DNA from 2 places in the Pseudomonas sp. NyZ480 genome. Region 2 is predicted to be linked to the other one. Evidence: predicted binding sites of a transcription regulator. Region 2 holds the regulator's gene; the other holds the start of a gene.

Region 1 (14,905 bases), 510 kb from region 2:
AGGGGCCGTTGTACAGGCGCTTGGGCTCGAGGAAGATCACCGGGTCGTCGCATTCGATCGAAGCGATCAACAAGCCTTTGGCGTCGTAGGGGTTGGACGGCATCACGGTACGCAGGCCGCACACCTGTGTGAACATCGCCTCAGGGCTCTGGCTGTGGGTCTGGCCGCCGTAGATGCCGCCGCCGCAGGGCATGCGCAGGGTCAGCGGGGCGATGAACTCACCGGCGGAACGATAGCGCAGGCGTGCCATTTCCGAGACGATCTGGTCGGAGGCAGGATAGAAGTAGTCGGCGAACTGGATTTCCACCACTGGCCGCAAACCATAGGCGCCCATGCCCACGGCGGTGCCGACGATACCGCTTTCGGAAATCGGTGCGTCGAACACCCGCGACTTGCCGTACTTGTTCTGCAGGCCCTCGGTGCAACGGAACACGCCGCCGAAGTAACCGACGTCCTGGCCGTAGATCACCACGTTGTCATCGCGCTCGAGCATGACATCCATGGCCGAGCGCAGGGCCTGGATCATGGTCATGGTAGTGGTGGCCATGGCGGTTTCCGGTTTGATGCTGTTGTTGTGATCGTTCATCTCAAACCCCCAGTTCCTGGCGTTGGCGGCGCAGGTGATCGGGCATCTCCTTGTACACGTCCTCGAACATCGAGGCGGCGCTTGGAATATGGCCGTTGGCCAGGGTGCCGTATTGTTCGGCTTCCTTCTGCGCGGCCAGGACGGCGGCCTCCAGCTCTGCGGTCACAGCCTGGTGTTCTTCCTCGGACCATTGGCCGATGGCGATCAAGTGCTGTTTCAGGCGCAGGATCGGGTCGCCCAGTGGGAAGTGGCTCCAGTCATCGGCAGGGCGGTACTTGGACGGGTCATCCGAAGTCGAGTGCGGGCCGGCGCGGTAGGTAACCCACTCGATCAGGGTCGGCCCCAAACCACGGCGAGCACGTTCGGCGGCCCACCGCGAGGCGGCGTAAACGGCCAGGAAGTCGTTGCCATCGACGCGCAGCGACGCGATACCGCAGCCTACGCCACGTCCGGCAAAAGTGGTCGACTCGCCACCGGCAATGGCCTGGAAGGTGGAGATCGCCCACTGGTTGTTGACCACATTGAGGATGACCGGCGCACGGTAGACGTGAGCGAAGGTCAAGGCGGTGTGGAAGTCCGACTCGGCGGTGGCGCCATCGCCGATCCAGGCAGAGGCGATCTTGGTGTCGCCCTTGATCGCCGAGGCCATGGCCCAGCCAACGGCCTGGACGAACTGGGTGGCCAGGTTGCCGCTGATGGTGAAGAAGCCCGCTTCGCGCACCGAATACATGATTGGCAGCTGGCGCCCCTTGAGCGGGTCGCGCTCGTTGGACAGCAGTTGGCAGATCATCTCCACCAGCGACACGTCGCGGGCCATCAGAATGCTCTGCTGACGATAGGTGGGGAAGCACATGTCGGTGCGGTTCAGGGCCAGGGCCTGGGCGCTGCCGATGGCTTCCTCGCCCAGGCTCTGCATGTAGAAGGACATCTTCTTCTGGCGCTGGGCGACCACCATGCGGTTGTCGAAGATGCGCGTCTTGAGCATGGCGCGCATGCCTTGACGCAATACCTTCGGATCGATGTCCTCGGCCCATGGACCCAGGGCATTGCCCTGTTCGTCCAACACACGAATCAGGCTGTAGGACAGGTCTGAGGTGTCGGCAGGTTCGACGTCGATCGGTGGTTTACGGACTTGACCCGCATCGTTCAGACGCAGGTAGGAGAAATCGGTCTGGCAGCCTGGCCGGCCGGTAGGCTCGGGCACATGCAAACGCAGGGGGGCGTACTCGTTCATGCTTTTTACGCTCGCTCGGATGTTGTTTTTGTGAGCTCTGAAGCGGCCGCCGCTGAATACCGGCTTGTGACTGGTAAGTCAGCGTCATTTACATCTTAGAGGCACGGCGGAAGAATTTTTCTCTCAAGTTGATTGCCTTTGCAGTGCGGGGAAGATAAACATTCCGCATAAACACAAAAAACCGGTGAATTTGTCTCATGCGCAAACTCGATCGTACGGATATCGGCATTCTCAACAGCCTTCAGGAAAACGCTCGCATCACCAACGCCGAGCTTGCGCGCTCGGTGAACCTCTCGCCCACGCCCTGTTTCAACCGGGTCAAGGCCATGGAAGAGCTGGGCGTGATTCGTCAGCAGGTGACGTTACTGGCGCCTGAAGTGCTTGGTCTGGATGTGAACGTGTTCATCCATGTCAGCCTGGAGAAGCAGGTGGAGCAATCGCTGCATCGCTTCGAAGAGGAGATTGCCGAGCGGCCGGAAGTGATGGAGTGCTACCTGATGACGGGAGATCCCGACTATCTACTGCGGGTCTTGTTGCCGAGCATCCAGGCGCTGGAGCGGTTTCTCGATTACCTGACCCGTTTACCGGGGGTGGCGAATATTCGTTCCAGCTTCGCGTTGAAGCAGGTGCGATACAAGACCGCATTGCCGTTGCCGGCCAACGGGATGACGTTGCGGGAATAGGGCGCCTGTAATGGGATAGACGCCGGCTTGCCGGCGATGACTGTGGCAGGCAAGCACCTTGCCGTAGGTGCTTGATATTTTAAACACCCCCAGCCTAATGTTGTTTCAGCTGATAACAACAAGGACCGCGTCATGACCACCGCCAGCCCGCGCTCGCTCACCGAGCGCCTCAAGGGCATCGACCAGATCGAATGCGTCACCCCCGACCTCAACGGCGTTCCGCGCGGCAAGGTGATGACCGCCGAAGGTTTTCTCGAAGGCCGGCGCTTGCAGATGGCGCGCGGAGTCCTGCTGCAATGCATCATGGGGGGGTATCCTCCGGCGAAGTTCTACGGAAGCGACGACGGTGACCTGGCCCTTGCTGCAGACCCGGCTCACATCTATCGTCTGCCTTGGAGCGACGGGGGGCTGGCCTTGGCGATTTGCGACGCCAACGAGCTGAGTGGCAATCCGTCAGGCTTGTCCACGCGCGGTCTGCTAAAAGCAGTCATCGCCCGATACGCTAGCCTGGGCCTGGCGCCGGTAGTGGCGACCGAGCTTGAGTTCTTCGTCTTCGCCGCCAACAGTGACCCGGTTCAGCCCTTCTTGCCGCCGCTTGGCAAGGATGGCCGCCGCGAACTTGGTCACTCGGCGTTCAGCGTCAGCTCCAACCACGGTCTTCGGCCTTTCTTCGCCGAGGTGTACCAGTGCATGGCGGCCATGGGCCTGCCGCGTGACACCTTCATGCACGAGATGGGCGTCAGCCAGTTCGAGATCAACCTGTTGCACGGTGATCCGCTGTTGCTGGCTGACCAGACCTTCCTGTTCAAGCACTTGCTCAAGGAAGTGGCGCTCAAGCATGGCCTGACCGTGGTCTGCATGGCCAAGCCACTGGCCAGGACGCCTGGTAGCTCGATGCACATCCACCAGAGCCTGGTGCAGATCGACACAGGGCGCACTGTGTTCAGCGATGGCCAGGGCCAGGCGACCGAGACCTTCTACCACTTCATCGGTGGCTTGCAGGCCTGCCTGGCCGACTTCACCGCGTTGTTCGCGCCCAACGTCAATTCCTATCAGCGCCTGTGCCACCCGTATGCCTCGCCGAACAACGCCTGCTGGTCGCAGGACAACCGCGCCGCGGGCTTGCGCATTCCCGCCAGCGCGCCGGCGGCGCGGCGGGTCGAGAACCGTTTACCAGGTGCGGATGCCAACCCTTACCTGGCTATTGCCGCCAGTCTTGCGGCGGGCCTGCACGGTATCGAGCAGCGCCTGCAGCCGACGCCGGCCATCCAGGGCGAGTTCGAGGTGCCGGAACACCTGAGTCTGCCCTGCACGCTGCACGCTGCGTTGGAGCGCCTCCAGCGCAGTGGGCTGGCGCGGGAGCTGTTCGGGGATGAGTTCATCGAGGGTTACCTGGCCACCAAGACGATGGAGCTGACGGATTTCTTTGATGAGATCACGCCTTGGGAGCGGCGAGTGCTTGCGACACAGGCCTGAACGCGACACAAGCACGACTGGATGCGCCTTTGACCAGGTATTTCACCTTCAAGGGCCTGCGCCGTGGCCGATTTACTTTTATGCTTGCCTGCAACCAACGCCACCTGACCAGGGAGCTAGACGGGACGTATGCGTAACATCTGGAAGCCGTTTCAGTCGCTGTATTTCGCGGCCTTGATGATGCTGATCGGCTCAGGCCTGCTCAGTACCTACCTGGCCCTGCGCCTGGCGGCCGATCATGTCGACAGCCTGTGGGTGGGTGCGCTGATGGCGGCCAACTATTTTGGCCTGGCGGTGGGCGGCAAGGTCGGTCACCGACTGATCGGCAGGGTGGGGCACATTCGTGCCTACGCGACCTGTGCCGGAATCGTAGGTGCGGCGGTATTGGGCCACGGCCTGACCAATTGGCTGCCGGTCTGGGTCGGGCTGAGGATGATCGTCGGCCTGGGCATGATGTGCCAGTACATGGTGATCGAAAGCTGGCTCAACGAGCAGGCGGATGCCAAGCACCGTGGTGCGGTGTTCAGTGGCTACATGATCGCCTCGTACCTGGGGTTGGTACTCGGTCAGTTGATCCTGGTGGTGCACCCGCAGTTGGGGCCTGAGCTGCTGATGCTGGTCGCCATGTGCTTTGCCCTGTGCCTGGTTCCGGTTGCCATGACCCGGCGGATTCACCCGGCGCCGCTGCGCCCGGCACCGATGGAGCCGAAGTTCTTCATCAAGCGGGTACCGCAGTCGCTGAGCACGGTGTTGGGTTCGGGCCTGATCGTCGGTTCGTTCTACGGCCTGGCGCCGCTGTATGCCTCCAGCCAAGGGCTGTCTACCGAACAGATCGGTCTGTTCATGGGTAGCTGCATCTTTGCCGGCCTGCTGGTGCAGTGGCCGTTGGGCTGGCTATCAGATCGCTACGATCGCGCGGTGCTGATCCGCAGCGTCGCCGTGGGGCTGGCGCTGGCTTCGGCACCTTTGGCCTTCCTGCCCAGTGTGCCGCTGGAGTTGCTGTTCGGCATTGGCTTCGTGATTTCTCTGTTGCAGTTCTGCCTGTATCCGTTGGCAGTGGCATTCTCCAATGACCACGTCGAAAGCGAGCGACGGGTTTCATTGACCGCCATGCTGCTGGTCACCTACGGCGTGGGTGCGTGCATAGGGCCCTTGGCAGCGGGGGTGCTCATGAAGGTGCTGGGCGCGCAAATGCTGTACGCCTTCTTCGTGTTCTTCGCGTTGGTACTGGTATGGCGGATCCGACCGAAAGCGGTTACCGGTCTGCATCAGGTGCAGGACGCGCCGCTGGGTCACGTGGCGATGCCGGCGGCGGGCTCGCCGCTGTCGGCGGCACTTGACCCGCGGGTTGACGAACAGACCGTGCAGGACATGATGCAGGCGCCGGTAGCGGCGGAGGATACCGAGGAAGATCAGGCGCCAAGGGCCAATGGCGTCAAGCCTGAGGCAGAGATGGACCGTTCGGTTTGACGCGGTGAGCAATCCGCAGTGGCCGGTGGGGCCATCGCGGATCGCCTCAGGCAACCGTGATGTTACGCAGTTGGAATCTCAATATCTCGCCGTCCATGTTCCCGGCGTTGAGAAACCAGTGATGCAAATGCGGTTTGTTCCTCGTGTAGACGCTTTTGATGTGTGCCACCCTGTAGCCGTCCTTGTCGCGTAGGTAGAACTCGATGTTCTCGGCGCTCTGGATGTCGCCATCCCATGGCTGTAGCGTTTCGATTTTCCAGATCGTCTGGCGGGTGGGCAGCAGGTTCACAGGATTCAGCGCGTCGATGATCCTTCCTGCCACGTGCGTCCCGTACAGGCCAAGCCAGCCGTTCTTGTTCTGTTGGAGCCTCGCACCTCGATACTCCCAGGTGTCCGCGCACTGGATGCGGTAAAGGGTGCGGTCATGTTTTTCCTCGATGAACACGAATTCGAACGTGATCGGCCTGAAACTCAGCGTTGCGCCTCGATAATCTTCGGTGCACAGCCAGCCGTCCTGGTCGGCGGCGTAAAGCGGGTGCGCTGCCAGCGGTGTTTCGACAACGCCTACCCGGCCGTGCTGGCAATGTAATTCGGCGGTAAATGTGCGATGCAGCATCGTGTGTCCTCGGCTCGAAGCGTTCTTGGCGCGGTGCGGGACACACTAAACGGTCGGGCTTTGGCCGGTAACCTGGAAACGCTGCAGCAAAGGGGAGCTGCTTGTTAGGCTGCAAGTCATCCGGGCGGAAAAACGAAAACGCCACCCATTGGGTGGCGTTCGCGGAGGAGGCGAGCGATCAATAATCGTCTTTGTCGAACCGGCGCGCTTCACGCTGCAGCTGGTAAACGAAACTTTCGATCTTGCGTTGCGCCTGGCCGTTCAGGTTATGGAAGCGCACGCCCGCGAAAGTGGTGTTGATCCGCTCTTCGAAGTGCAGGTGGCGCAGCTCGACCATGGTATCCACCAGGCCCAGGGGGTTGCCGGACTTGAACCGTTCGTACACTTGGCCCAGCTGCAGGCGCTCGGAAACGTCGCCTTCAAAACGCAGTTTGCAGCCGGTGGCCGAAATATCCAGCAGTTTGCCACGCAGGGCACCGTTACCCTTGAGGTGGGTGCCGTCAAGGATGACGTCGACCAGTTGCGAGAGCTTCAGCGCAGCGCGAAAGGCATTGCGACGCTGGTGGTAGGTCATCTCCCTCGGCAGGCCGCCACGGTAGCAGCGGTGACCATCGACTTCGCTGATTCGCAGCTGATCGTTGCATTCCCAGGCGATGCGCACGCCATCGTGGAAGCCTTCGACGCGGAAGGGTTCGCCGTTCTCGATGAATTTTTCGCCATCGCGCGGGATCATTTCATCCAGGGCCAGGACATCGCTATCGCGGTCCACTTGCACCACGTAACTCTGGAACCGCTGGCTACGCTCATGGAAGGTGATGATCAGAGGATCGTGGCTTTCCTGCAACTGGCGTAGGTTGGCCGCGATCTCCAAAGGCGTGGTCAGCACCTTTGGTGGCTGCGGAGCGTCGGTTTCATTGAACACGGGTTATCAATCTCCAGGCAAAAACGGCACACGCAAGTTACGGCATTTTGCCATTATGTTCCGTGCCTTGATAGAACTAATCACACTTGGCTGAGCGCCCGGGGCTTGTTCATTGGCGAGGTAGTGCCACGGCTGTCATACAGGGACGGAGAGTCGCCACCGTTGAGAATTCGGATCTGGTTGGCCGTGGTGTGTTGTTGCATCTGGATGATACGGCCATTGGTCTCGTTGACCTTCTTGCAGGCATCCAGCAATTGGCCGAGTACATCAAGCTGCTGCATGATGATTTCGCCGTTGGACGATTGTGCGGCCAGGGCTTGCACGCCAGCACGGTCGGGGCTCAGGCCCAGCTGGGTGAGCAACTGGTTGCGTCGCTGCCCCTGCTGCTCCAGCAAGACGATCAAAGACTGCTTACGGGCCAGAATGTGCTCCAGCACCATCATGTCGCGGCCATGCAGGGCCAGCGCTTCCTTTTCAAGAAGCTCGAGCAGCTCCTGAGTGGGGGCGATGTCGTCTTCGATCAGTTGCAGCAGAGTGATATCGTGCATGGCTAACTCTTAGGCCTTTATTAGCGTCCGTGAAGTCAGCGCGCCGTAAGGTTAGCGCTGGGCTTCGAAATCAAGCAGTTTGCTGGCGACCCGGCCGGCATCGACCTGGTAGCTGCCGTCTGCGATCGCCTGTTTCAACTGGGCCACACGGGCGCTGTTGACCTCGGGTTGATCGCGCAGCTTGTCGCTGATCTTCTGCAACTGCTGAGCCTCTTGGCTGAGGTGTACCGCTTCTCCGCTGGCGCTGGCGCTTTTCGGCGCCTCTTGGGTTTCGCCGGTTTTGTCGGCGCTACCGGACGCGGTGTTGCCGCGTACGCCGCCCGTGATGGACGGAGAGTTATTCAAACGACTGAAGTCGATGACCATGATCAGAAACCTCTGGGTATTTGGACGCTTGCCTTGTTTTCGGCCAACCCGAAAGAAACTTTAGGCACAAATGCATAGCCGCCTGGCAGCGCGCTCGCGAACCCGATTTCTGACACAGTTTAGGAAAAGCAGTTCCTCACTGCCAGTCCATTCTACATGGCGACCTCCACCTGCCCTGGGCCTGTGACCCGGGCTTTTACCACGCGTTTGGAGTTCAGGTTGCGGATGCGGATCTGTTCGCCGATGCCGCCTTTGCTGAGCGCTTCGCCTGGCATGCGCACGCTCAGGGTGCCGCTGCGCGCAACGATCACCACGTGGTCGCCCTTGCGCACGACGTCGGCCTGTTCCAGGTGTTGGGGAGTCAAGACCTGGTCGAGCACCGTGGGGCGCAGCACTTTCATCTCAAGCGCCTGGTCGAGTTCGGTGAGAAAGCCTTGGTTCAGCGTTCCGACATCCCGTTCGCGCAGGGCGACGTCACCCTCGCCGACCGTGCTGCCGCGCTTGAGTGGGCGGGTGGCCACCACCACGTCGCGATACAGCCGCACGGTGGCCGGCACGAATACCGTCCAGGGGGCGCTGCCATCGCAGCGTACGCGCACCGTTACCCGGCCCAGCGGCTGGGCCGGGCTTTCCAGCGAAGCGTCCAAGGCCTGGCTGCACAGTGGCATGCGTAGGCGCGGGTCGAGCGAATTGACCTGGATGTCGTAGCGGCCCGCGGTCTGGGTCGTGGCCAGGTAATCCTCAACGGTAAATTCAAGAAACCCTTGGGTGACACCGATAAGCTGTTCAGGCAAGGTGAACGCGTCCGCCAGCGTACGAGCACCGGGTGCCAGCAGGCACAGCGCGGCGAGCGTGCTGCTCAGCAGGCGGGTCAATCGTCGGAAAAATGTCGTTTTCGTGTACATGGCACTCAAAAAAGCAAAGCCCGTGCCGACTCGGTACATAGGCTGACAAGTAAAGGAGTCTGGCATGGCTGGTGTTATGGATTCGGTCAACCAGCGCACGCAACTGGTGGGGCAGAATCGCCTGGAGTTGCTGTTGTTCCGCCTCAACGGCGAGCAACTCTACGGCATCAACGTATTCAAGGTCAGGGAAGTGCTGCAGTGCCCGGAGCTGACCTTGCTGCCCAAGTCCCATCCGGTGGTGCGTGGTGTGGCCAATATTCGCGGGGCGACCATCCCGATCCTCGACTTGTCGATGGCGACCGGTTTGCCCGGCCTTACGGAAGACACGCGCAACAGCTTCGTGATCATCACCGAGTACAACACCAAGACTCAGGGCTTTTTGGTGCACTCGGTGGAGCGCATCGTCAACATGAACTGGGAAGAGATCCATCCGCCACCCAAGGGGACTGGGCGCGATCACTACCTGACGGCGGTCACCCGGGTGGACAACCGCATGGTCGAGATCATCGATGTGGAGAAGGTGCTGGCCGAAGTGGCGCCGTCGTCCGAGTCGGTGTCCGCCGGCGTGGTCGATGCCGAGGTGCAGGACAAGGCCGTGCTGCTTCGGGTGCTTACTGTCGACGACTCGTCGGTGGCGCGCAAGCAGGTCAGTCGTTGCCTGCAGACGGTCGGTGTCGAGGTGGTGGCGCTCAACGATGGTCGTCAGGCCCTGGATTACCTGCGCAAGCTGGTGGACGAGGGCAAGCGACCCGAGGAGGAGTTCCTGATGATGATCTCGGACATTGAAATGCCGGAAATGGATGGCTATACGCTGACTGCGGAGATTCGCAGTGACCCGCGTATGCAAAAGTTGCACATCGTCCTGCATACTTCATTGTCGGGGGTGTTCAACCAGGCCATGGTCAAGAAGGTCGGCGCCGATGACTTCCTGGCCAAATTCAAGCCGGACGACCTTGCCCAGCGCGTGGTCGACCGGATCAAGGCAACGCATTGAAGCAGTTGGGGGGACAGCTCCCGACACCAGTGATTGAAAAGAGGCGGCGTTAGTGTCTACGGGTAATTTGGATTTCGAACAGTTCCGGGTATTCCTGGAGAAAGCCTGTGGCATCCTGCTGGGCGAGAATAAGCAGTATCTGGTCTCCAGCCGTCTCAACAAGCTGATGGAGCAGCAGGGCATCAAGAGCTTGGGCGAGCTGGTCCAGCGTATTCAGACGCAGCCGCGTAGTGGGCTGCGCGAGCAGGTGGTCGATGCCATGACCACCAACGAGACCCTGTGGTTTCGCGACACCTATCCGTTCGAAGTGTTGAAGAACAAGGTGGTTCCGGAGTTCATCAAGAACAATCCGGGTCAGCGTCTGCGCATCTGGTCGGCGGCCTGTTCGTCGGGGCAGGAGCCTTACTCCATCTCCATGGCGCTGGACGAGTTCGAGCGCAGCAACCTCGGACAGTTGAAGATGGGAGCGCAGATCGTCGCCACCGACCTGTCCGGTTCGATGCTGAACAACTGCAAGACGGGTGAGTATGACAGCCTGGCGATTGCCCGTGGTTTGTCCCAGGAGCGGTTGCAGCGTTACTTCGACACCAAGGGGCCAGGGCGTTGGGCGGTGAAGCCGGCCATTCGTAGCCGTGTCGAGTTCCGTTCGTTCAATTTGCTCGACAGCTATGCGGCGCTGGGCAAGTTCGACATCGTGTTTTGCCGCAACGTGCTGATCTACTTCTCGGCGCAGGTGAAGAAAGACATTTTGATGCGCATTCACAGCACCTTGAAACCGGGTGGTTATCTGTTCCTTGGCGCTTCCGAGGCGCTGAACGGGCTGCCGGATCATTACCAGATGGTGCAGTGCAGCCCGGGGATCATCTACCAGGCCAAGTGATCAGGAGGGGGCGGGTGCTTGTCTGTGGGGTGTGGCGCCTGTGAGATCGAGCGCCGCCCGCGCGGCGCATCCCCAGCAAGGCTCGCTCCTACGTTTGTTCACGGCCAATAACATCTGTGGCGCGCGCGCGCGACCGCCGCAGCGCTCCCGACCAACTCCCATCGCCCCGCCATCTGCCCTCTGACGTCAATTTTTTGTTTTGCCGCTTTTGCCGTCCGGCAATTGCCGCTCAGGCATCTCCAGGCGGAAGCACTTTGCCGCTTTTCTGGCATGCCGGCGCTGCCGGTAACCGCAAAAACCCCGCAAACATGGGCTTCTACAGGTTTGGCACAGCACTTGCTAAAGCTTTGGCAACCACACGCTGGTCAACCTTTGAAGGTTCCCTGACATGAGCATCAGTTTCGACAAGGCGCTTGGCATTCACGAAAAGGCCCTGGGCTTCCGCGCCCAGCGTGCCGAAGTGCTGGCCAACAACATCGCCAACGCCGACACGCCCAACTACAAGGCGCGTGACATGGATTTCTCGTCGGTGCTCGCCGCCGAGAGTCAGAAGCAGCAGAGCGGGCGCTTCGCCATGGAGCGTACCAACAGCCGGCACATCGAGGCCGAAGGCCTGGCCATGGCGGACGATACCCTCCAGTACCGTACGCCTGCGATGCCGTCGATCGACCAGAATACCGTCGACGCCCAGGTAGAGCAGGCCAACTACACGGAAAACGCCATGGGCTTCCAGGCCAGCTTCACCTTGCTCAACAGTAAATTCAAAGGGCTGGTTTCGGCCCTGCGCGGAGAGTAACCATGTCCCTGTCCAGTGTCTTCAACATCGCAGGCTCCGGCATGAGCGCGCAGAACACGCGTCTCAATACCGTGGCCTCCAACATCGCCAACGCCGAGACCGTTTCGTCGAGCATCGACCAGACCTACCGCGCTCGCCACCCGGTGTTCGCCACCACGTTCCAGAACGCGCAGAGCGGCGTCAGCCAGTCGCTGTTCGAAGACCAGGGTGAAGCCGGTCAAGGCGTTCAGGTCAAGGGCATCATCGAAGACCAGAGCAACCTGGAAGCGCGCTACGAGCCCAACCATCCGGCGGCGAACAAGGACGGTTACGTCTACTACCCCAACGTCAACGTGGTCGAGGAGATGGCTGACATGATCTCCGCCAGCCGTGCGTTCCAGACCAACGCCGAACTGATGAACACCGCCAAGAACATGATGCAGAAAGTACTGACCCTGGGTCAGTGATAAGGAATCCAGACCATGGCAGTCGATAGCACCAGTGGTGTGAACCTCAATGACGTCATCGCGGCGTCAGGTGTCACCACCAGCAGCGCCAAGAAGACCACGACTACCAGCGCTGCGACCGGCAACCAGACGTTGGGCAAAGATGCCTTCCTGCAGTTGCTGGTCACCCAGATGCAGAACCAGAACCCGCTGGATCCGCAGGACAACAGCGAATTCGTCGCACAGTTGGCGCAATTCAGTAGCCTCGAAGGCATCACCTCGTTGAACGAGTCGGTCAGCGCCATCACCAGCGCCATGGCTTCGTCGCAAGCGCTGCAGGCGTCCTCGCTGGTCGGTCGTTCGGTGATCGTGCAGAACGACAAGGCCATCGTCGACACCACTGAGAGCTTCAACGCGCAGTTCGTGGTGCCCCAAGCCATCAGCGAAGCGAAGATCACTATCACCGACAAGGATGGCAACACCGTCAAGACCATCGAGTTGGGCGAGCAGAAGGCCGGTTATGCCGACTTCATCTGGGATGGTACCAACAGCAAGGGCGAGAAGGTCGATCCGGGCACTTACACCTTTACCGCCACTACCACGGTGGACGGCAAGGCGGTGCAGATGAATACCTTGCTGCCAGCCAAGGTCACCAGCGTCAGCTTCAACACCACCGGCGAGATGGTGCTGAACCTGGCGGGTGTCGGCAAGGTTTCGCTGTCCGACGTACAAACCATCGGTATCTAAGGCCGATAGAACGGCAAGAAAAGGAGCAACTACATGTCTTTCAATATCGGCCTTAGCGGTCTGTACGCGGCCAACAAGCAACTGGACGTCACTGGCAACAACATCGCCAACGTCAACACCACCGGCTTTAAATCCTCCCGTGCCGAATTCGCAGACGTATACGCGGGGGCCAACCGCCTGGGCGTGGGCAAGAACCAGGTGGGTAACGGTGTGCGCTTGGCAGCGATCTCCCAGCAGTTCAGCCAGGGCGACGTCAACAACACCGGCAACGTACTGGACATGGGTATCCAAGGCCAGGGCTTCTTCATCCTGTCTGACAACGGTGCGCGCGTGTACACCCGTGCCGGTGCCTTCCAGAACAGCAAGGATAACTACGTGATCACCTCGGACGGCCTGCGCCTGCAAGGCTATGCCGCCGACGAGAACGGCAACATCAAGCGTGGCGTACTGACCGATCTCAAGATCGATACCTCCTCGCTGGCGCCGAAGGCCACCACCCTGATCGACCAGGGCATCAACCTGAACTCCGAGGCGGACATCATTCCGCTGCCGAGCGCCACGCCTGCCGGTCCGGCGTTCGACCCGGCCGACGATACTACCTATACCAAGTCGTTCCCGACCAAGGTGTATGACAGTCAGGGTAACGAGCACACCATGGAGCAGTTCTACCGCAAGACCGGGACGAACCAGTGGACCATGTACACCCTGATCGATGGCCGCAATCCGATGGACCCGACGTCGGCTGCCCCGCTGGAGGCGTCCATGACCTTCAACTCCGACGGTAGCGTGGCGTCGATGGCGACCGACCCTGCCAGCATTCCTGTGGGTGCTCCGGCCGGTGCCCAGTGGGACGTGACCAACAATACCTTCACCCTCAAGGGTTGGATTCCAGCCGCCAAGGATGCTTCGGGTAACTGGGCCTCCAACGGTTCTGCGGAAAACGCTGCGGGCATGCGCCTGTCGATGAACAGCACCACGTCCTACAACACGGAAACCGCGCGCATGTCGCAGTCCCAGGACGGCTACGCCACCGGTATCCTGTCGAGCCTGTCGATCGACTCCACCGGCGTGATGTTCGCAAGCTTCAGCAACCAGCAGTCGCGCGCCATCGGCCAGGTGGCCCTGGCCAGCTTCGCCAACGAACAGGGTCTGCAGCAGATTGGCGGCACTCGCTGGACCGAGACCTACTCCTCGGGTATTCCGGGCATTGACTCGCCGAAGACCGGTACTCTGGGTAGCGTCGAGTCCAACTCGCTGGAAGCCTCGAACGTCAACCTGACGCAAGAGCTGGTCGAGCTGATCAAGGCGCAGAGCAACTACCAGGCGAACGCCAAGACCATCTCCACCGAAAGCACCATCATGCAGACCATCATCCAGATGACCTGATGCTGGATTGAGGGTAGGGGCTGCAGGGCGGCCCCGCTTCATGGAGTTAGCATGAACAAGTGGCTCATTGCGCTGGTCGCCGTTTTTTGCCTTGCCCAGGTCCAGGCTGGCACCGCTTATTGGTGGCGCTGGGAGAGCCAGGCGGATGGCCGGCTGGTCTGTTCGCAATGGTCGCCGGGTGATGGCTGGAAGAAGTTCGCCGGGCCATACACCAATGGTGGCTGCAGGGAGCCATAGCGCCACTTGGGATCTTGCCGGCGACGAGGTCTTAACAAGCCATCGTCTTTGCCGCCAGCGGCAACCCGGCGCCGGATAACCGACGTCAGTGCCGGTCACCAGCCCCTCGAAAGCCCGTATTTACGGGCTTTTTCACGATTTAAGAAAGTTGGTTCGGAACTTGCTTTAAAGCCTGCACAGCAACGGCGAGCGGCAAATGATCGCCAGTGCAGCGGAGGATGACTGTGGACAAGATGCTTTACGTGGCCATGACCGGCGCCAGCCAGAACGCGCTGGCGCAGAAGGCCCATGCCAACAACCTGGCGAACGTTTCCACCAACGGTTTCCAGCGTGACCTGGAGCAGGCGCGCTCGATGCCGGTGTTCGGTGACAGCTTTCCGGCGCGTGCGTTCGCGATGACTGAGCGTCCCGCGACCGACTTCAGCGAAGGGCCGATGGTCGAGACTGGGCGTGAACTGGACGTGGCAGTCGCGGGGCAGGGCTTCATCGCCGTGCAGGCGCCAGATGGCAGCGAGGCTTACGTGCGCACCGGCAGCCTGAACATCGATGCGCTGGGCGTGCTGCGCGCCGGCAACGGTATGCCGGTGATCGGCAACGGTGGTCCGATCGCCATTCCGCCAGAGCAGAAGGTGGA
Region 2 (14,905 bases):
CATGTTGCCGGTGATTGCCCGCAACCTGCTGGAGAGCATCGAGCTGATGGCCAATGCCAGCCGCCTGCTGGCCGACAAGGCCATTGCCAGCTTCAAGGTCAATGAAGGCAAGCTCAAGGAGGCCTTGGCGCGCAATCCGATCCTGGTGACCGCACTGAACCCGATCATTGGCTACCTCAAGGCCGCCGAGATCGCCAAGACCGCGTACAAGCAGGGTCGCCCGATCATCGACGTGGCGCTGGAGCACACCGACTTGTCGCGTGATCAGCTCGAAGCGCTGCTGGATCCTGAAAAACTGACTGCCGGTGGTATCTGATCTTGCGCCTGTGCGGCGTATAGCGAGCAAGGCTCGCTCCTACAGACCCTCGCGATCGGGGTAGGAGCGAGCTTTGCTCGCGAGGCGTCGCGCAGGCGCTCGATCTCACAATCGCGGAGACACTGTGTCGAGCCCCGGCGATTACTCGCCTTCGTCGAAATAGTTGTTGATCAGCGCTACCAGCGCTTCCATGGCTTCATCATCCTGCTCGCCCTCGGTGAGCAGATGCACCTGGGTGCCTTTGCCCGCCGCCAGCATCATCACGGCCATGATGCTCTTGCCGTCCACCATCTTGTCCGGAGCTCGGCCGACCCTGACCTGGCAGGGGAATCGACCGGCCACGCCGACGAACTTGGCTGCCGCCCGGGCATGCAGACCCAGCTTGTTGATGATGGTTATTTCGCGGGCGGGCATCGTGGTGCGGATCCTGTGGGCTATAGGTCGCGGTGGCGGACCTGGACGTTTTTCAAAGATTGCTGCAGCAACTGGCCGAGACGTTCGGTCAGGTACACAGAGCGGTGGTGGCCACCGGTGCAACCAATGGCAATGGTGACGTAGGCGCGGTTGCTGGCGGCGAAGCGGGGTAACCACTTGAGCAGGTAGCTGGAGATATCGTTGAACATCTCTTCGACATCCGGCTGGGCAGCCAGGTAGTCGATAACCGGTTGATCGAGGCCGGAATGTTCGCGCAGCTCTGGCTTCCAGTAAGGATTAGGCAGGCAGCGCACATCGAACACCAGGTCGGCGTCGACCGGCATGCCGCGCTTGAAACCGAACGATTCGACCAGGAATGCCGTTCCAGGTTCAGGCTGGTTGAGCAGGCGCAGCTTGATCGAGTCGCGTAGTTGGTACAGGTTGAGGTTGGTGGTGTCGATCTTGAGGTCGGCCAGATCGGAAATCGGCCCTAGCAGCTCGCTTTCGACACGGATCGCCTCGGCCAGCGAACGGTTGGCATTGGTCAGCGGATGGCGTCGCCGGGTCTCCGAGAAGCGTTTGAGCAGCGTTTCTTCATCAGCGTCCAGAAACAGGACATCGCACTGGATGTGCCTGCCACGAGCTTCTTCGAGCAACTCGGGAAACCGCGTCAGGTGGCTGGGCAGGTTGCGGGCATCGATGGAGACAGCAACCTTGGGCTGCTGCAACTCGGTGTTGATCAGCGCGTTCTCCGCCAACTGCGGCAGCAGCCCGGCGGGGAGGTTGTCGATGCAGTAGTAGCCGTTGTCTTCCAGCACATCAAGGGCGGTACTCTTGCCCGAACCGGAGCGGCCGCTGACGATGATCAGGCGCATGTTCAGTGCTCGTTCTGTACGTCCAGGACTACCTGGAACAGGGCCTCGCTGCTGTCGGCGGCACGCAGGCGATCGCGGACCTCCTTGCGATCGAGCATGCTGGCGATCTGGCGCAGCAGTTCAAGGTGGGCATCGGTGGCCGCTTCGGGGACCAGCAGGACGAACAGCAGGTCTACCGGTGCGCCATCAATGGCGTCGTAGTCGATAGGGGCATCCAGATGCAGCAGTGCGCTGACAGGTGCCGTGCAGCCTTCGAGTCGGCAGTGGGGGATGGCAATACCGTTGCCGAAACCGGTCGAGCCGAGCTTTTCACGACCGACCAGTTTTTCGAAGACGTCTTGCATCTCCAGTTCTGGAACTTGTTCGGCAATCAGTGTGGCGACCTTCTCGAGGGCGCGCTTTTTACTGCCTCCCGGCACGTTCACGAGGGAACGGCCGGGGGTCAGGATGGTTTCAAGTCGGATCATGGATGAGGGGGATCAGCGGGCGGCTGCACCTTGCAGCAGGCTTTGCTGTTTTTCCTTGTGTTTTTTCAGTTGGCGGTCGAGCTTGTCGGCCATGGCGTCGATCGCTGCATACATGTCTTCGTGTTCCGCGTTTGCGACCACTTCGCCACCAGGAATCTGCAGGGTCGCTTCGACCTTCTGTTGCAGCTTCTCGACTTTCAGGATGACCTGCACGTTGGTGATCTTGTCGAAGTGACCCTCCACGCGCTTAAGCTTTTGCTCTACGTATTCGCGCAGAGGGGAGGTGACTTCTACATGGTGTCCACTGATGTTGACTTGCATACAGCTTCTCCTTTGTTGCCCGTGCATAAAGAGGCAGGTATTGCACCTGCCCCGCAAACGCTGTGGCACATTCAGGGGCTACATCAGTCGCTTGCGCTCGCTCGACGGCGCGATGCCGAGGGACTCGCGGTACTTGGCGACGGTGCGACGGGCTACCTGAATGCCTTGTGCCTCCAGTAAACCAGCGATCTTGCTGTCACTCAATGGCTTTTTCTGATTTTCCGCCGCAACCAGTTTCTTGATGATCGCGCGGATCGCCGTAGACGAGCATTCTCCGCCTTCGGAGGTGCTCACATGGCTGGAGAAAAAGTATTTCAGTTCGTAGATGCCGCGCGGCGTGTGCATGTATTTCTGGGTGGTTACCCGGGAAATGGTCGACTCGTGCATGCCCACCGCTTCGGCGATGTCGTGCAGGACCAACGGCTTCATCGCTTCGTCGCCGTGGTCGAGGAAACCGCGCTGGTGTTCGACGATCTGGGTGGCGACCTTCATCAGGGTCTCATTGCGGCTTTGCAGGCTCTTGATGAACCAACGCGCCTCTTGCAGCTGATTGCGCATGAAGGTGTTGTCGGCGCTGGTGTCGGCACGGCGGACGAAACCGGCATACTGCGGATTGACCCGCAGCCGTGGGATCGCCTCCTGGTTCAGCTCGACCAGCCAGCGGTCGTTGTCCTTGCGCACGATCACGTCGGGGACCACATACTCCGGCTCACTGGATTCGATCTGCGAGCCCGGTCGTGGGTTGAGGCTCTGTACCAGTTCGATGACCTGGCGCAGTTCGTCTTCCTTGAGCTTCATGCGGCGCATCAGCTGGCTGTAGTCGCGGCTGCCGAGCAGGTCGATGAAATCGACCACCAGGCGCTTGGCTTCGCTCATCCACGGCGTGCTGGCGGGCAGTTGGCGCAGTTGCAGCAGCAGGCACTCGCCAAGATTGCGAGCGCCCACCCCGGCAGGCTCGAATTGCTGGATGCGGTGCAGGACGGCTTCGACCTCGTCCAGCTCGATGTCCAGCTCGGGGTCGAAGCCCTCGCAGATTTCTTCGAGGGTATCCTCGAGGTAGCCCTGGTCGTTGATGCTGTCGATCAGGGTCACGGCGATCAGGCGGTCGGTGTCGGACATCGGCGCCAGGTTCAGTTGCCACAGCAGGTGGCTCTGCAGGCTCTCGCCCGCGGAGGTGCGGGTGGTGAAGTCCCACTCGTCATCATCGTTGCTGGGCAGGCTGCTGGCACTGGTCTGGTAGATATCTTCCCACGCGGTGTCGACGGGAAGCTCGTTGGGAATGCGCTCGTTCCACTCACCGTCTTCCAGGTTCTCGGCGCTTGGTGCGCTTTCCTGGAAACTGTTGTCCTGAACTTCGGCGACCGGTTTGTTCTCGGCGTTGTCCGCCATCGGGTCGCTGTTGTCGAAGTCGTCGCCGTCTTCCTGACGTTCGAGCATCGGATTGGACTCCAGCGCTTCCTGGATTTCCTGCTGGAGGTCCAGGGTAGAGAGCTGAAGCAGGCGGATGGCCTGTTGCAACTGCGGTGTCATCGTCAGTTGCTGGCCCATTTTTAGGACGAGCGATGGTTTCATGGCTGGGGCTAAATACCTTGTTCGCCGGCGCGCATGCGCCATCCACTACACGAGGGCGCCGGAGCGCCAAATCAAGCAAGTTTTATGCCTTAAATTGTAGCGTTTGCCTAGAGCGCTGTAACAACTTAAGCCTCGATGAGGCGGGATTGCCAGTGCTCCAGGCGCGCCGGGGTCAGAGTCGGAACTCGTGACCCAGGTAAACTTCCTTGACCAGATCGTTGGCCAGGATGGTCTCGGCATCGCCCTCGGCGATCAGTCGACCATCGTTGACGATGTACGCGGTTTCGCAGATGTCCAGGGTCTCGCGGACGTTGTGGTCGGTGATCAGTACACCGATGCCCTTGGCCTTGAGGTGGTGGATGATCTGCTTGATGTCGCCTACGGAAATCGGGTCGACACCGGCGAAAGGTTCGTCCAGCAGGATGAACTTCGGCGCGGTCGCCAGGGCCCGGGCGATTTCCACGCGGCGACGCTCGCCGCCGGACAGGCTCATGCCGAGGTTGTCGCGGATGTGGCTGATGTGGAATTCCTGCAGCAGGCTTTCCAGCTCCTTGCGACGGCCATCGCGGTCCAGGTCCTTGCGGGTCTCGAGAATCGCCATGATGTTGTCGGCCACCGACAGCTTGCGGAAGATCGAGGCCTCCTGGGGCAGGTAACCGATACCGGCGCGGGCGCGACCGTGCATCGGCTGGTGGCTGACATCGAGGTTGTCGATGAGCACGCGGCCCTGGTCGGCCTGGACCAGGCCTACGATCATGTAGAAGCACGTGGTCTTGCCGGCGCCGTTGGGGCCGAGCAGGCCGACGATCTGGCCGCTGTCGATCGACAGGCTGACGTCGCGTACGACTTGCCGCCCCTTGTAGCTCTTGGCCAGGTGCTGGGCTTTGAGGGTTGCCATTTACTCGGCCTTCTTCTTCGGCTGGATCACCATGTCGATACGCTGACGCGGTGCAGTCACGTTGCCACCTCGGCCCGCGGTCGCAACCTGGGTCTTGGTGTTGTAGACGATCTTCTCGCCTTCGGTGGTGTTGCCTTCGTTCTCGACCTTGGCGCGGTCGGTGAGGATCACCATGTCTTTCTGCGCCTGGTACTGAATGGTCACGGCCCAGCCTTTCATCTTGTCGGGCTTGGCGGCGCTCTGCTGCTGCTCGAAGTAGGCCAGGTTGCCAACCGAAGTCACCACGTCGATGTCGCCCGACTGGGCGCGAGTGATGGTCACGGTGTTGCCTTTGATCATCATCGAACCTTGGGTGATGATCACATCGCCGGTGTAGGTCGCCACGCCTTGCTTGTCGTCCAGGTGAGCGTTGTCGGCCTGGATGCGGATCGGCTGGTCACGGTCGTTCGGCAGGGCGAAGGCGCTCGCGCTTCCCAGTGCTGCGCTCAGGCTGAGCAAAAGGGGGAGGGTTTTAACGAGCCTCATACTGTCCTCTTACGTTAGAGAGCAGGTCCATCCTGCCTTCTTTCAAATACGCTTTCATTCCTTTGCCCGTAGTTGTGCCACCGGCGCCGTCGATTCTAACGGCTTGCTCGGTCTGCGCATATTGCTTCTGCGGGAACACGGTCATGCGTGAGCTGGTAATGATGGTTTCGCGCTGCTTCTCGTCGGTACGGGCAACGCGAACCTGGTCGATCAGTTCGACCTCGGTGCCATCCGGGTTGACCTCGGCGCGCGCACTCTGCACGTGCCAGGGGAACTCGGTGCCGCGGTACAGGTGCAGGTCAGGCTTGGTCACCAGGGTGACTTCGCTGGCGGTCAGGTGCTCGACCTTGTCGGCGGTCATTTCGTACTGCAGCTTGCCGTCGGGCAGAAACTGCAGGCTATGGGCATTGATCGCATAGTAGTCGATCGCGCTCTCGTCCACCTGGGCCGCAGGCTTGTCGAGGAAACTCTCCGGGCTGACGTTCCAGTAGCTGATTGCCACCAGCAGGGCGGCAATGACCGCGAGCAGCGCGATGGTGCGGGCTTTCTTGCTGAACATGGGCGGCTCTACAGGTAATTTGCGTTGGCAGCGTCCAGGGTGCCCTGGGCCTGCATGATCAGTTCACAGAACTCGCGGGCGGCGCCTTCGCCGCCGCGTGCCTGGGTCACGCCATGGGCGTGCTGGCGAACGAACGGTGCGGCGCTGGCCACCGCCATGCCCAGGCCCACCCGGCGAATCACGGGGAGGTCGGGCAGGTCGTCGCCCAGGTAGGCGACCTGTTCATAGCTTAGGCCCAGTTCGGCGAGCAGGCCGTCGAGCACCACCAGTTTGTCTTCCCGGCCTTGGTACAGATGCGGGATGCCCAGGTTCCTGGCCCGACGCTCGACCACTGGCGTCTTGCGTCCGCTGATGATGGCCGTGGTCACGCCCGTGGCCATGAGCATCTTGATGCCCTGGCCATCGAGGGTGTTGAAGGTCTTGAACTCACTGCCGTCTTCGAGGAAGTACAGGCGGCCGTCGGTGAGGACGCCGTCGACGTCGAAGACGGCCAGCTTGATGGCCTTGCCGCGTTGCATGAGGTCTTGGTTCATGTCCATGCTCTCCTTACATGACCCCGGCGCGCAGCAGGTCGTGCATGTTCAGGGCGCCGGTCGGGCGGTCGTTCTGGTCGACTACCACCAATGCACTGATCTTGTGGTCTTCCATGATTTTCAGGGCTTCGGCGGCCAGCATTTCGGCGCGAGCGGTCTTGCCATGCACGGTCATCACCTGGTCGATCAGGGTGGTGTGCACGTCGATGTTGCGATCCAGGCTGCGGCGCAGGTCGCCGTCGGTGAAGATCCCGGCCAGCTTGCCATCCGGCTCGAGGATCACGGTCATGCCCAGGCCTTTGCGCGACATTTCCAGCAGCGCGTCCTTGAGCAGGGTGCCACGCTGGACCTTCGGCAGGTCATCGCCCGAGTGCATCACGTTCTCGACTTTCAGCAGCAGGCGACGGCCCAAGGCGCCACCGGGGTGCGAGAAGGCGAAATCCTCGGCGGTGAAACCGCGGGCTTCGAGCAGCGCGATGGCCAAGGCATCGCCCAGCACCAGTGCGGCGGTGGTCGAGGATGTGGGCGCCAGGTTCAGCGGGCAGGCTTCCTGGGCGACGCTGGCGTCGAGGTTGACCTCGGCGGCCTGCGCCAGGGGCGAGTCCGGGTTACCGGTGAGGCTGATCATCTGGATGCCCAGGCGCTTGATCAACGGCAGCAGGGTAATGATTTCGGCGGTGCTGCCGGAGTTGGACAGGGCGAGAATGACATCGTCGCGGGTGATCATGCCCATGTCGCCATGGCTGGCTTCGGCAGGGTGCACGAAAAATGCCGGCGTGCCGGTGCTGGCCAAGGTGGCGGCGATCTTGTTGCCGATGTGCCCCGACTTGCCCATGCCGACCACGACGACCCGGCCCTTGCTCGCCAGGATCAGTTCGCAAGCCTTGACGAAATTGGCGTCGATGCGGGCCATCAGGCTCTGGACGGCTTCGAGTTCAAGGCGCAGGGTGCGCTGGGCGGATTGGATCAGCTCGCTGGATTGGCTCATGTTCGGAAAGCAATGCCTGATGAAAAGGCGGCGATTATAGCCGCAATGGAAGAAACCCTCATCCTTTCCATCGTCCTATCGAATGTCATGAAAGTCTGTCCCTGGGCTGAACGAGTCAAGGCATGGCCTTGGGGCAGCCCTGTCAGCGGTGATATAGTTTCCCGCTATTCGGCCCGCCAGGGGCGCTTGTGCCTTCAAGAAGGAGGCCGGCGTCCATTAGGACGAGGTTGCACTAGCAAGGAGTCTAGATGAGTGTGGATAGCGCCTACGCGGTCGAGTTGAAGGGCGTCACCTTCAAGCGCGGTTCGCGCAGCATTTTCAGCAATGTCGACATACGCATTCCGCGCGGCAAGGTCACCGGCATCATGGGGCCATCGGGTTGCGGCAAGACCACATTGCTGCGCCTGATGGGCGCGCAGTTGCGTCCTTCCAGTGGAGAAGTCTGGGTGGCCGGGCAGAACCTGCCTACGCTGTCCCGAAGCGACCTGTTCGATGCGCGCAAGCAAATGGGGGTGCTGTTCCAGAGCGGCGCCTTGTTCACCGACCTCGACGTGTTCGAGAATGTCGCATTCCCGCTGCGTGTGCATACCCAGCTGTCCGACGAAATGATTCGTGACATCGTGTTGATGAAGCTTCAGGCCGTCGGCCTGCGCGGCGCCATCGACCTGATGCCGGACGAACTGTCGGGTGGCATGAAGCGCCGCGTGGCGCTGGCCCGCGCGATTGCGCTGGATCCGCAGATCCTGATGTACGACGAGCCCTTCGTCGGCCAGGACCCAATCGCCATGGGCGTATTGGTGCGGCTGATCCGCCTGCTCAACGATGCGCTGGGTATCACCAGCATCGTCGTTTCCCACGATCTGGCCGAAACCGCCAGCATCGCTGACTACATCTATGTGGTCGGTGATGGGCAGGTACTGGGGCAGGGCACTCCGGACGAACTGATGGGCTCCGACAATCCACGCATCCGCCAGTTCATGAAGGGTGACCCGGACGGTCCGGTGCCATTCCACTTTCCCGCGCCTGACTACCGCGCCGATCTGCTGGGGGCGCGTTGATGCGCAGAAAATCCTTACTCGAACGTATCCGTCTGTTCGGTCGCTCGGCGATCGACGTGCTGGCGGTGCTGGGGCGTTCCTGCCTGTTCCTGTTCCACGCACTGGTAGGGCGTGGGGGTATCGGTGGCGGCTTCCAGCTGCTGACCAAGCAGTTGTATTTGGTCGGCGTGCTGTCGCTGGCGATCATCGTCGTTTCCGGTGTGTTCATCGGCATGGTGCTGGCGCTGCAGGGCTACAGCATCCTGACCAAGTACGGTTCCGAGCAGGCGGTGGGGCAGATGGTCGCGCTGACCTTGCTGCGTGAGCTCGGCCCGGTGGTGACTGCGCTGCTGTTCGCCGGTCGCGCAGGCTCGGCGCTGACCGCCGAAATCGGCAACATGAAGTCCACCGAGCAACTGTCGAGCCTGGAAATGATCGGTGTCGACCCGCTCAAGTACATCGTCGCGCCGCGCCTGTGGGCCGGCTTCATCTCGTTGCCGATGCTGGCGTTGATCTTCAGCGTGGTCGGTATCTGGGGTGGGTCCTGGGTCGCCGTCGACTGGCTGGGTGTCTACGAGGGCTCGTTCTGGGCCAACATGCAGAACAGTGTTTCCTTTACCGACGACGTGCTCAACGGGCTGATCAAGAGCCTGGTGTTCGCCTTCGTCGTCACCTGGATCGCCGTATTCCAGGGGTACGACTGTGAGCCCACCTCAGAAGGGATCAGCCGTGCCACCACCAAGACCGTGGTCTATGCCTCGCTGGCTGTCCTGGGTCTGGACTTTATTCTGACCGCCTTGATGTTTGGAGATTTCTGATGCAAAACCGCACCCTGGAAATCGGTGTCGGCCTGTTCCTTCTGGCCGGGATCCTGGCGCTGCTGCTGCTGGCCCTGCGTGTCAGCGGGTTGTCGGCCAGCCCGAGCAGCGATACCTATAAAGTTTATGCCTACTTCGACAATATCGCCGGTTTGACTGTCAGAGCTAAGGTGACCATGGCCGGGGTAACCATCGGCAAGGTCACCGCCATCGACCTGGACCGTGATTCCTACACCGGTCGGGTGACGCTGCAGCTGGACAAGAATGTCGACAACCTGCCTGTCGACTCCACTGCGTCGATCCTGACCGCTGGTCTGCTTGGCGAGAAGTACATCGGCATCAGCGTGGGCGGTGAGGAAGACGTGCTCAAGGATGGCGCCACCATCCATGACACCCAGTCCGCACTGGTGCTCGAAGATCTGATTGGCAAGTTCCTGCTCAACTCCGTTGGCAAGGAACCGAAAGAAGCGCAACCGGCTAATTAAGGAGTTTCCATGATTTCGATTCTGCGACGTGGCCTGCTGGTCCTGCTGGCGGCCTTCCCCCTGCTGACCTTCGCTGCGCAGTCGCCGCGTGACGTGGTTCAAGGCACTACCACCGAGCTATTGAGCGACCTCAAGGCCAACAAAGAACAGTACAAGACCAACCCGAATGCCTTCTACGATGCGCTCAACCGCATCCTGGGCCCGGTGGTGGACGCTGACGGCATCTCCAAAAGCATCATGACCGTCAAGTATTCGCGCAAGGCCACGCCGGAGCAAATGCAGCGCTTCCAGGAGAACTTCAAGCGCAGCCTGATGCAGTTCTATGGCAATGCACTGCTTGAGTACAACAACCAAGGCATCACCGTCGACCCGGCCAAGCCTGATGATGGCAAGCGCGCCAGCGTCGGCATGAAGGTCACCGGCAACAACGGTGCCGTGTACCCCGTGCAGTACACCCTGGAGAACCTTGGCGGCGAGTGGAAAGTACGTAACGTTATCGTCAACGGCATCAACATCGGCAAGCTGTTCCGCGACCAGTTCGCCGACGCCATGCAGCGCAACGGCAACGACCTGGACAAGACCATCAATGGCTGGGCCGGTGAAGTGGCCAAGGCCAAGGAGGCCGCCGACAACTCTCCTGACAAGGAAGTGAAATGAGCGAGACCGGCGTGAGCATGGCCGAGCCTGGCGTTCTGCGCCTGGCTGGGGTGCTGGATTACCGCAGCGGCCCGGCTTTGCGCAAGCAGGGCCAGGCGCTGATCGCGGCATGTCGCGAAACGCACGTGGTGTTGGATTGCACGGCGGTCAGCAAGTCTTCCAGTGTCGGTCTGTCGCTGCTGCTGGGCTTCATGCGCGATGCCCAGGCCGGCGGCAAACGCTGGGAAGTGCGCGGCATGCCCGACGACATGCGCGAAATTGCCGGCGTCTACGATCTGGATGAGGTGCTGGCGAGCTGAACGCTCGTCGGTGAAGGTGGGCCCCTCGGTCAGCACATGCCCTTTATGGGCTTCGCAGGCGAGGGGCTTTTTTGTATGATGGCCGACCCGCGCGCATCGGGCGCCGATTGAGGTTGAGCATGCAGGCCGTAGAAGTTAAAAGCTTCCTTGAAGAGAAATTGCCGGGATCCCGGGTCGAAGTTGAAGGCGAAGGCTGCAACTTCCAGTTGAACGTGATCAGCGATGAGTTGGCTGGCCTGAGCCCGGTCAAGCGTCAGCAGGCGATCTATGCTCACCTGAATCCCTGGATCGCCAATGGCAGCATCCATGCGGTAACCATGAAATTTTTCAGCAGCGCAGCCTGGGCTGAGCGCACCTGAGCCAACTTGGCGGCGAGATTCCAATGGACAAACTGATTATTACTGGCGGCGCTCGTCTCGACGGCGAGATCCGCATTTCGGGCGCGAAGAACGCGGCCCTGCCGATTCTGTCGGCCACCCTGCTGGCCGATGGCCCGGTGACCGTGGGCAACCTGCCACACCTGCACGACATCACCACCATGATCGAGCTGTTCGGTCGCATGGGCATCGAGCCTGTGATCGACGAAAAGCTGTCGGTCGAGATCGATCCACGCACCATCAAGACCCTGGTAGCGCCCTACGAGCTGGTCAAGACCATGCGGGCGTCGATCCTCGTGCTTGGCCCGATGGTCGCCCGCTTCGGTGAGGCCGAAGTCGCCCTGCCGGGCGGTTGCGCCATCGGTTCGCGTCCGGTGGACCTGCACATCCGTGGCCTGGAGGCCATGGGCGCGAAAATCGAAGTCGAAGGCGGCTATATCAAGGCCAAGGCGCCAGAAGGCGGCCTGCGTGGCGCACACTTCTTCTTCGATACCGTCAGCGTGACCGGTACCGAAAACATCATGATGGCCGCTGCCCTGGCCAAGGGCCGCAGCGTGCTGCAGAACGCCGCGCGTGAGCCTGAGGTGGTCGACCTGGCCAACTTCATCAATGCCATGGGCGGCAAGATCCAGGGCGCCGGTACCGATACCATCACCATCGATGGCGTCGAGCGCCTGGGTTCGGCCAACTACCGCGTCATGCCCGACCGTATCGAAACCGGTACCTACCTGGTCGCTGCTGCCGTGACCGGTGGTCGCGTCAAGGTCAAGGACACCGATCCGACCATCCTTGAAGCGGTGCTGGAAAAGCTCAAGGAAGCCGGCGCCGACATCACCACCGGTGAAGACTGGATCGAGCTGGACATGCACGGCAAGCGGCCGAAAGCCGTGAACCTGCGTACCGCGCCGTACCCAGCGTTCCCGACCGACATGCAGGCGCAGTTCATCTCGCTCAATGCCATTGCCGAGGGCACCGGCGCCGTGATCGAGACGATCTTCGAGAACCGCTTCATGCACGTGTACGAAATGCACCGCATGGGCGCGCAGATCCAGGTCGAAGGCAACACCGCCATCGTCACCGGTGTACCTGTACTCAAGGGCGCCCCGGTCATGGCCACCGACCTGCGTGCATCGGCCAGCCTGGTGCTGTCGGCGCTGGTCGCCGAAGGCGATACCCTGATCGACCGCATCTACCACATCGACCGTGGTTACGAGTGCATCGAAGAAAAACTGCAGATGCTCGGCGCGAAAATCCGCCGCGTACCGGGCTAGTCGCCCGCTGGCGCAGGGACGCGCCATTCGAATTGAATGCGGTCGGGCGAAACACGCCCGGCCGGCAGTAGCCGCTTAAGGACCGACGTTCCAATGCTGACCATCGCGCTTTCCAAAGGCCGTATTCTCGACGATACCCTGCCGTTGCTGGCCGAGGCCGGTATCGTGCCGACCGAGAATCCGGACAAGAGCCGCAAGCTGATCATTCCCACCACGCAGGACGATGTGCGCCTGCTGATCGTGCGTGCCACCGACGTGCCGACCTATGTCGAGCATGGCGCCGCCGACCTGGGCGTGGCCGGCAAGGACGTGCTGATGGAGTACGGCGGCCAGGGCCTGTACGAGCCGCTGGACCTGCAGATTGCCCGCTGCAAGCTGATGACCGCGGGTGTCGTCGGTGCGCCGGAGCCCAAGGGGCGCCTGCGTGTGGCCACCAAGTTCGTCAACGTAGCCAAGCGTTACTACGCCGAACAGGGCCGTCAGGTCGACATCATCAAGCTGTACGGCTCCATGGAGCTGGCACCGCTGATCAACCTGGCCGACAAGATCATCGACGTGGTCGACACCGGTAACACCCTGCGGGCCAACGGCCTGGAGCCTCAGGAACTGATCGCCACGATCAGCTCGCGCCTGGTCGTCAACAAAGCCTCCATGAAGATGCAGCACGCCCGCATCCAGAGCTTGATCGACACCCTGCGCCAAGCCGTCGAATCGCGACACCGCGGCTGACTTCTGCGCGCGACCTCCGCTGTCGCGCCCGTCTATCCGCGTCATAGCCATTTTTCTCGGGTGCCCGCGCGGATGGACTGGTAGCCTAGGGCGCCTGAGCATTCGCTAACAATCGAGGCCCTCGCCATGACCGTGTCCACTGCAATTGCCCGTCTCAACGCTGCTGATCCGGATTTCGCCCGACATCTGGATCATCTGCTGAGCTGGGAAAGCGTGTCCGATGATGCGGTCAACCAGCGTGTGCTCGACATCATCAAGGCCGTGCGCGAACGCGGCGATGCGGCGCTGGTGGAGTTCACCCAGCGCTTCGATGGTGTGGATGCCAAGCGCATCGACGACCTGATTCTCGGCCGTGAACGCCTCGAACTGGCGTTGACCCGCATTACTCCCGCCCAGCGCGAAGCCCTGGAGAAGGCCGCCAGCCGCGTGCGCCTTTACCATGAACGGCAGAAACAGGACTCCTGGCAGTACACGGAGGCCGATGGCACGGTGCTTGGCCAGAAAGTGACCCCGCTGGACCGCGCCGGCCTGTATGTACCCGGAGGCAAGGCGTCCTATCCATCCTCGGTGCTGATGAACGCCATCCCGGCCAAGGTCGCAGGCGTGGGCGAGGTGGTGATGGTGGTACCGACCCCGCGTGGCGAGGTCAATGAGCTGGTCCTGGCAGCCGCGTGCATCGCGGGTGTCGACCGGGTCTTCACCGTCGGGGGGGCCCAGGCGGTCGCGGCCCTGGCCTATGGCACCGAAAGCGTGCCGCAGGTGGACAAGATCGTCGGTCCGGGCAACATCTACGTGGCCACCGCCAAGCGTCATGTGTTCGGCCAGGTGGGCATCGACATGATCGCCGGCCCGTCGGAGATTCTCGTGGTGTGCGACGGCCAGACCGACCCGGACTGGATCGCCATGGACCTGTTCTCCCAGGCCGAGCACGACGAAGACGCCCAGGCCATCCTGGTCAGCCCGGATGCCGCCTTCCTCGATCGTGTTGCCGCCAGCATCGACAAGCTGATGCCGACCATGGAGCGCGCCGAGATCATCGAGAAGTCGATCAATGGCCGCGGTGCCTTGGTCCAGGTGCGCGACATGCAGCAGGCCATCGAAGTGGCCAACCGCATCGCCCCAGAGCACCTGGAACTGTCGGTCGCCGACCCCCAGGCATGGCTGCCACAGATCCGCCACGCTGGCGCGATCTTCATGGGTCGTCACACCAGCGAAGCGCTGGGCGATTACTGCGCCGGCCCCAACCACGTGTTGCCCACCTCCGGCACCGCCCGCTTTTCCTCGCCGCTGGGCGTTTATGACTTCCAGAAGCGTTCGTCGATCATCTTCTGCTCCGAGCAGGGCGCATCCGAGCTGGGGCGAACCGCCTCGGTCCTGGCCCGTGGCGAGTCGCTGACCGCCCACGCCCGCAGCGCTGAATACCGTATCCTGACCCAAGACAAGGGGAACTGAGCATGAGTCGATTCTGGAGCCCCTTCGTCAAGGACCTGGTGCCTTACGTCCCGGGCGAGCAGCCTAAGCTGGCCAGACTGGTCAAGCTGAACACCAACGAGAACCCCTACGGTCCGTCGCCCAAGGCACTGGAAGCCATGCGCGGTGAACTCAGCGACAACTTGCGTCTGTACCCGGATCCGAACAGTGACCGGCTCAAGCAGGCGGTCGCCGATTACTACGCCGTGACGCCGCAGCAGGTGTTCGTCGGCAACGGCTCGGACGAGGTGCTGGCGCACATTTTCCACGGCCTGTTCCAGCACGGCGCGCCGT

What was found. Region 2 encodes sigma-54, which starts transcription at its own class of promoters, with help from an activator protein. Its sites were predicted from a motif close to ANTGGCATNNANNTTGCTNT; they were not measured.
Region 1: a site for sigma-54 is predicted at 11,004-11,023, ahead of flgB (flagellar basal body rod protein FlgB). Genes of this name have one in related genera too.

The regions. Positions count from the first base shown of each region.
Region 1 is NZ_CP120626.1:3,851,240-3,866,144, reverse strand. It holds gene P3R38_RS17710 (alpha-ketoacid dehydrogenase subunit beta) at 1-586, opposite strand, end outside; gene P3R38_RS17705 (3-methyl-2-oxobutanoate dehydrogenase (2-methylpropanoyl-transferring) subunit alpha) at 588-1,820, opposite strand; gene bkdR (Bkd operon transcriptional regulator BkdR) at 2,018-2,503, shown strand; gene P3R38_RS17695 (glutamine synthetase family protein) at 2,738-3,979, shown strand; gene P3R38_RS17690 (MFS transporter) at 4,109-5,449, shown strand; gene P3R38_RS17685 (hypothetical protein) at 5,496-6,065, opposite strand; gene P3R38_RS17680 (flagellar brake protein) at 6,244-6,987, opposite strand; gene P3R38_RS17675 (flagellar protein FlgN) at 7,068-7,535, opposite strand; gene flgM (flagellar biosynthesis anti-sigma factor FlgM) at 7,587-7,901, opposite strand; gene flgA (flagellar basal body P-ring formation chaperone FlgA) at 8,054-8,806, opposite strand; gene P3R38_RS17660 (chemotaxis protein CheV) at 8,871-9,800, shown strand; gene cheR (protein-glutamate O-methyltransferase CheR) at 9,853-10,680, shown strand; gene flgB (flagellar basal body rod protein FlgB) at 11,069-11,476, shown strand; gene flgC (flagellar basal body rod protein FlgC) at 11,479-11,922, shown strand; gene flgD (flagellar hook assembly protein FlgD) at 11,938-12,648, shown strand; gene flgE (flagellar hook protein FlgE) at 12,682-14,034, shown strand; gene P3R38_RS17630 (hypothetical protein) at 14,086-14,271, shown strand; gene flgF (flagellar basal-body rod protein FlgF) at 14,496-14,905, shown strand, end outside.
Region 2 is NZ_CP120626.1:4,360,668-4,375,572, reverse strand. It holds gene P3R38_RS20115 (class II fumarate hydratase) at 1-316, shown strand, start outside; gene P3R38_RS20110 (HPr family phosphocarrier protein) at 458-730, opposite strand; gene rapZ (RNase adapter RapZ) at 751-1,605, opposite strand; gene ptsN (PTS IIA-like nitrogen regulatory protein PtsN) at 1,608-2,072, opposite strand; gene raiA (ribosome-associated translation inhibitor RaiA) at 2,085-2,393, opposite strand; gene P3R38_RS20090 (RNA polymerase factor sigma-54) at 2,472-3,965, opposite strand; gene lptB (LPS export ABC transporter ATP-binding protein) at 4,138-4,863, opposite strand; gene lptA (lipopolysaccharide transport periplasmic protein LptA) at 4,864-5,388, opposite strand; gene lptC (LPS export ABC transporter periplasmic protein LptC) at 5,375-5,947, opposite strand; gene P3R38_RS20070 (HAD family hydrolase) at 5,956-6,480, opposite strand; gene P3R38_RS20065 (KpsF/GutQ family sugar-phosphate isomerase) at 6,494-7,468, opposite strand; gene P3R38_RS20060 (ATP-binding cassette domain-containing protein) at 7,717-8,526, shown strand; gene mlaE (lipid asymmetry maintenance ABC transporter permease subunit MlaE) at 8,526-9,323, shown strand; gene mlaD (outer membrane lipid asymmetry maintenance protein MlaD) at 9,323-9,808, shown strand; gene P3R38_RS20045 (ABC transporter substrate-binding protein) at 9,818-10,465, shown strand; gene P3R38_RS20040 (STAS domain-containing protein) at 10,462-10,764, shown strand; gene P3R38_RS20035 (BolA family protein) at 10,884-11,123, shown strand; gene murA (UDP-N-acetylglucosamine 1-carboxyvinyltransferase) at 11,147-12,412, shown strand; gene hisG (ATP phosphoribosyltransferase) at 12,506-13,141, shown strand; gene hisD (histidinol dehydrogenase) at 13,268-14,593, shown strand; gene hisC (histidinol-phosphate transaminase) at 14,596-14,905, shown strand, end outside.